3 regions of the Psychrobacillus psychrodurans genome follow, and region 2 is predicted to be linked to each of the others. Evidence: riboswitches for the same ligand, from Rfam matches in the RefSeq annotation. Region 2 holds a riboswitch; each other region holds the start of a gene.
What was found. A riboswitch is a leader RNA that binds a small molecule or an ion and turns the genes downstream of it on or off. The one in region 2 is predicted to bind S-adenosylmethionine.
Positions count from the first base shown of each region.

Region 1 (2,205 bases), 1.8 Mb from region 2:
AGATCCGTTCAAGCTATTTGGTGAATGGGTATTGGCAAATTGTACTGCGTAGTCTCTTGCTGCCTGTGCGATTCCGAGATAGGTCGCTGGTATATGTAATAGCCACCCATTAATCTTTCCACCACTTGCGAACTCGGGGAGCTCTACTAGATTTGACTCATGAACGATTACGTTATTCAATACTAAGTCATTACTACTCGTTCCTCGCATGGATACAACATCCCAGGTTTCTTCAATGGAAAGGCCAGCTGTATTGCGAGGAATAAGGAAGAAACCAACTTTTTCTTTTTCCTCAATCCATGCAGATGTTAAAAAGTAGGATAGTACAGGGGATGCGGTCGTGAATATTTTACGTCCATTTAGTACCCAAGAATCTCCTTTTCTTATGGCTATAGTTCCAGGCCTACCCCCACGCGTTGGGCTTCCAGTTTGAGCTTCACTGACAGAACGATTTATGAGTGCGCCATTTAATACTTCTGCTGCAAAAAAGTCGAGTTTCTCTTTTTTCCAAAGTTTGTTTTCAAATAGTTCACCAACAACACCTAAGCTCCAACCTACTGATAGGGCTGTGTTGGCATCAAAGCTAGCAAGTGTTTCTTGTAAAAGAACCATATCGTATACAGAAAATCCATTACCACCATACGATTCGGGTAGTGTAAGGCTTGCATATCCGATATTGATCAAATCATCCACGTTTTCTTTTGGAAAAATAGATTGTTCATCAATTTCGGCGGATTTACTTTTAAATTTTTCTTCTAACTCATATAACTGATTGATCCAATACTGCTGTTTTTCCGTTTTGATGTACAAGTTATTCACAGTTGTCGTCTCCTTTTGATTTTAATTATTCCTATGTGTTAAGTTGGTTTTAAATGCAAATAAAAAACCCTTTTGAAAATCAAAAGAGTAAGTAATTTTATGTACACTTATCTCTCAAGTTTCTTGCTGGAAGTAGCACCATACCATAGAAGTGGCGGTTGCTGAAGCATCATCGGACCAGTCCCTCAGCTTCTCTTAATAAGTAGTATGGAGTTGTGGGAATAATCGTACTACTTAATCTGCAAGAAGTCAATAGTAATTCTTATCGATTTAGTATGAATTAAGTGTTTGATTCTATTTTAGGGGTTTTTGAACTGTCATTCAGGGTATAAACAATAGTGTAGATATAAGTAGAGGAGGAGTTTGTTTGGATAAGAAAGTAACTGGAAATAGCAAAGATGAACAATTAGAAAAATTCCGTGTGGACGATCAAGGACAAGCATTGACTACGAATCAAGGACTAAAAATATCTGAAGATGAATTTTCTCTAAAAGCAGGAGAACGAGGTCCTACTTTGATAGAAGATTTCCATTTTCGTGAAAAAATGACGCATTTTGATCATGAGCGCATACCAGAAAGAGTAGTACATGCTAGAGGTTATGCAGCTCATGGGGAATTCGAATTATACGAATCAGCAAGTGAATTTACGAAGGCAAAGTTCTTACAAACACCTGGCACAAAGACTCCAGTGTTTGTAAGGTTTTCTACTGTGGCAGGTTCACGTGGATCTGGTGAATTAGCTCGCGATGCTAGAGGATTCGCTACTAAGTTTTATACGGAAGAAGGAAATTATGATTTAGTAGCAAATAATATTCCTGTCTTTTTCATTCAAGATGCTATTAAATTTCCAGACCTGGTGCATGCTATAAAGCCAGAGCCACACAATGAAATTCCGCAGGCTGCGACTGCACATGATACGTTTTGGGATTTTGTTGCTAACAATCAGGAGACGGCACATATGATCATGTGGACAATGTCAGATAGGGCTATACCACGTAGCTTTCGTATGATGGAAGGGTTCGGTGTAAATACATTTCGTTTCATTAACGAGGCAGGTAAATCCCATTTTGTAAAATTTCATTGGAAACCACTACTTGGTACCCATTCAGTTGTATGGGATGAAGCACAAAAGATAAATGGGAAAGATCCGGATTTCCATCGTCGTGACCTATATGATGCGATTGATAATGGGGATTATCCTGAGTATGAATTTGGAGTCCAACTTATCGCAGAGGAAGACGAATTTAAATTTGATTTTGATATTTTGGATCCTACTAAACTATGGCCAGAGGAAGAGATACCAGTAAAAATTTTAGGGAAGATGACATTAAATCGTAACGTAGATAATGTATTTGCTGAAACTGAGCAAGTTGCGTTCCATCCAGG
Region 1 covers NZ_CP189791.1:3,697,068-3,699,272, reverse strand. The annotation lists gene ACQCPR_RS18290 (acyl-CoA dehydrogenase family protein) at 1-819, opposite strand, end outside; SAM riboswitch class I at 924-1,024, opposite strand; gene ACQCPR_RS18285 (catalase) at 1,187-2,205, shown strand, end outside.
Region 1: it holds a riboswitch for S-adenosylmethionine, as region 2 does, so the genes downstream of both, ACQCPR_RS18290 (acyl-CoA dehydrogenase family protein) here and metA (homoserine O-acetyltransferase MetA) in region 2, are expected to answer to the same signal.

Region 2 (2,205 bases):
TTCATGATTAGCGCTATTTTAAAACCAATCGGACAACTAAAAAAATTAATGGATTCTATTGCTGATGGAGATTTAACTGTACAAGCGAATATAAGGTCTAAGGACGAAATTGGTCAACTTGCTACAAACTTTAACAAAATGACTAGCAGTATGAATGAAATTATTCAGGTTGTAAAAGAGTCCGCAAATAATGTGCAGTCAAATTCTGAAAATTTAAGTGCTGTAGCTGAAGAAACAAATGCTTCAGCGGAACAAGTGTCATTAGCAGTTAGTGAAATTGCAGAAGGTGCATCTAAATCAGCAGAAGATGCTGGTGAAGTAACCGAGAGTTCCGTACACTTAAGCGAGCAAATCAATCTCATTAACGAAAAATCAATAACGATGACTGATATAGCTACTAAAGCAAATTTAATGAATACAAATGGTCAAAACCAAATGAGTGAATTGAAAACTTCTTTCCAAAACTGGGAGTCTAATCTTACCTCCATGTCTACATTGTTTACAACTTTAGAAGTTAGAGTAAAAGCGATTGGCAGTGTTATGGAAACCATTATGGAAATCTCATCACAAACGAATCTCCTCGCATTGAATGCAAGTATCGAAGCGGCCCGTGCAGGTGAGCATGGAAAGGGATTTGCGGTCGTTGCGGATGAGGTGCGAAAGCTTGCAGAGCAATCTGCTAAAGCCACAGAGGAAGTAAAACAAACTATTACGGAGCTACAAAGTGAATCCCATATTGTAGGGGAACAAATGACAGACACCATCAAAACATTCCGTGAACAGGGTTCTGTTGTAACTGATACAGAGTTAACATTTAGTGAAATATCAATATTGATGAATAGTTTACAAACATCTATTGATGCAGTTTCAGCAGAAATTGAACAAGTTTCCAACTATAAAGATCAGGTAGTAGATACTATTCAAGTGATGGCCGCAACTTCAGAACAAACTGCAGCTGCATGTGAAGAAGTGAGTGCGTCATCTGATGAGCAGTTACGAGCAATTCAATCGGTAGCTACAGCATCTGAGACATTAACAGATCTTAGTGATAAACTTGCGGAAGCAGTGAATCGTTTCAAAGTTTAAAAGAAGTTGAATTATTGGAAAACACATGTTAATATTCTTTAATAAAGAACAATATAATTTAATAACTCTTATCAAGAGAAGCAGAGGGACATGGCCCGTTGAAGCTTCAGCAACCTCTGATTTATCAGAAAGGTGCTAACTCCTACAAGATATAATTTCTTGAAAGATAAGAATCGAGAGCAAAACGTTCACCCTCTTTTCTTATATAAAGGAAAGAGGGTTTTTAAATTTAAGGGGGAGTACTATTTTGCCGATAAATATACCTAAACAATTACCTGCAGCTGAACTTCTTAAAAAAGAGAAAATATTTATCATGGATACCGACCGAGCAATAACTCAAGATATACGTCCATTAAACATAATTATTTTGAACCTTATGCCTGAAAAGGAGAAAACCGAACTTCAATTGTTACGATTATTAGGGAATACATCCCTCCAAGTAAATGTGACATTTTTACATATGGCAACACATGATTCCAAAAATGTTAGTAAAACTCATTTAGATACTTTCTATACTACTTTTGAGGATATCAAACACAGAAAATTTGATGGAATGATTATTACAGGTGCTCCAATTGAGCATTTATCATTCGAGGATGTTAATTATTGGCCAGAAATGACTGAAATAATGGAATGGTCCAAAACGCATGTGACCTCTGTTCTTCATATTTGTTGGGGAGCGCAGGCAGCGCTTTATCATCATTATAGTATTGGTAAATTCGACCTGCCCAAAAAATGTTTTGGTGTATTTAGTCATCGGTTATCCGATCCAACCATTCAATTAGTACGAGGATTTAATGATGAATTTTATGCACCTGTATCTCGTTACACTGCTGTGTTATACGACGAGATTAAACAAGACCCTCGACTGATATTGCTTTCCAATTCGGAAGATGCAGGTGTTTTCCTAGTAATATCTAAAGATAAAAAGCATATTATGATTACTGGTCACTTAGAGTATGATGCAACAACACTTGCAGATGAATACCAAAGAGATATAGCAAAAGGTGTGGAGATTGATGTTCCAGAAAATTATTTTCCAAACAATGATCCAACACAAAAGCCAATGAACTCATGGCGGTCACATACACATTTGCTATTTTCCAATTGGTTGAATTA
Region 2 covers NZ_CP189791.1:1,868,622-1,870,826, forward strand. The annotation lists gene ACQCPR_RS08830 (methyl-accepting chemotaxis protein) at 1-1,086, shown strand, start outside; SAM riboswitch class I at 1,152-1,259, shown strand; gene metA (homoserine O-acetyltransferase MetA) at 1,334-2,205, shown strand, end outside.

Region 3 (2,205 bases), 1.5 Mb from region 2:
CCAGTGTGTTAGTCGGCTTGGCGTCTTGAATAATAATCGGCTTTCTGTTTTCAACAACCTTACTCGTAATCGGTGCTAAATGACCAATATGTTTTTTTACTGCTTCGATATGCTTTGGTGTCGTCCCGCAGCAACCTCCTATTAGTCGTACTCCAGCATCCCTAAGATATAACGCCGCTTTTCCAAAATATTCAGCATCGGACTCATAGACAATTCGCCCTTCATCTATATCCAGTAAACTCGCATTTGGATAAGCAGAGAGAAAAGCCTTATTCGGAAGGTTTACTCCTTCAAATGCTTGAATTGTATGATGGGGACCTAGTCGACAGTTGACTCCAACTATGTTCGCCCCAATTGCTTCAAGCTGAAGTAGAGCATCATTAAGTGGTAAGCCATTTTGAAGAATACCGGGCTCATGCATGGATACTTGGGCTATAATTGGTATATCAGTTAAGGTACGAAGATAAGTCACAGTAGTCTTTAATTCTTCCAAGTCATAATAGGTTTCGAGTAATAAACCATCTGGATCTCCCGCTAACAGTTGGATGGCTTGCTGATCAAGTGAATGGATAATCTCATCGAGAGTGGCATCACTTTTCCGAATTCCTCGAATGCCCCCAATCGTACCGAGGACAAATTGGTTGCCCGGTGCAGCAGCTCTTTTAGCAATTTGGATAGCCGCTTCATTTATTTCTTTCAGTTGGTTTTCTAGCCCGTAACGCGCCAATTTAATGGCATTCGCTCCATACGTATTCGTTTGAATAATATCTGCTCCGGCCTCAATATAATCCTGATGTATCTTCTCAATAATTTCCGGCTTTTGAATGTTTAATTCCTCATTGCAATAGTCAATTCCGTACGAATAAAGTAGCGTACCCATTGCCCCATCCGCTGTCAGTATAGACGACTGTAATTTCTCTAATAACCTCATTTGTATCCATCCTCTCCATATAAAAAAGCCTTCCATGAAAAGAAGGCTTTACGAGTATGCTAGATACCACCTTCTCATCTTTCAGACTTTGTAAAGTCTGCTGGATTTAGCACCTGACCAATTAATTGGCTGGTTGCTGAAGCTTCGTAGGGCCAGTCCCTCGGCTTCTCTTGATAAGAATTTCATTATTCAATTTTTTAATTAAACATATCGTACCTTTATTCCACTAAAGCGTCAAGATGTGTTTTGAATTTTCTATACACTTCGCTAAGTGTTTATTTATCCTATTTAAGTGATTTTCTTCTTCATTCTAGCGATTCTTCGCTTCATTCTAGTGATTCTCCACTACATTCTAGCGATTCTCCACTACATTCTAGCGATTCTCCACTACATTCTAGCGATTCTCCACTACATTCTAGCGATTCTCCACTACATTCTAGCGATTCTCCACTACATTCTAGCGATTCTCCACTACATTCTAGCGATTCTCCGCTTCATTCTAGCGATTCTCCACTACATTCTAGTGATTCTCCGCTACATTCTAGCGATTCTCTCTTTTTCTATCTTTTTCAGTATATGCACAGGTTCTTTACCATATCCATTTATACTTAGTGTTTCTGGATGTTCCTATCTTGGTTAAATTCATTGATTGCAAGATTCTGTGCGCGATATATTTTGATTCTAAATGTAGAAAGTCTCTACATTGTTTATTAGTTATAGTATCGCTAATCAGCATAAACCAATCCCTTATGGCCCTTTCATGTCCGAGCTTATCAAAATAACCACAACGAGGACAAGTCCAGCCATTTTTTCTTTTTTCCATTCCATGAAAATTACAGCTTTCACACTGGACACCGCTTCTTAAATTTTCAGGATTAATACCCCAGCGTGTGCACATTGGAAAAGGAATATAAGTTTGTTGACCTACTTTTATTTGATTTTCAAATTTTTTCATTTTTTCAGAATCAAAATATACATTTTCGCGGGGAAGATTACGTAAATATACTGGGATGGTTTGCGGGAGAATAGCACTAAGTTTTTTCGGTGGTTCAATTACTCTCACTTTTGGATTGCTAAGAACAATAACACCGTATATTGGGATTGTCAGCCCATGATTCCCCAGCCATTCTTGTAGTAATTGAATATTTCGCGATAACTGAATTTCTGGGCTTTCAAAAACATCGACTTTACCATTGGGTGTTTCGCGCTCTAACTGCGCAGGGTTTTGTTTGAAAAATAACTTCCCACTTATATTTTTACTTTCGAGAATTACT
Region 3 covers NZ_CP189791.1:3,318,944-3,321,148, forward strand. The annotation lists gene ACQCPR_RS16355 (bifunctional homocysteine S-methyltransferase/methylenetetrahydrofolate reductase) at 1-931, opposite strand, end outside; SAM riboswitch class I at 1,003-1,111, opposite strand; gene ACQCPR_RS16360 (NERD domain-containing protein) at 1,521-2,205, opposite strand, start outside.
Region 3: it holds a riboswitch for S-adenosylmethionine, as region 2 does, so the genes downstream of both, ACQCPR_RS16355 (bifunctional homocysteine S-methyltransferase/methylenetetrahydrofolate reductase) here and metA (homoserine O-acetyltransferase MetA) in region 2, are expected to answer to the same signal.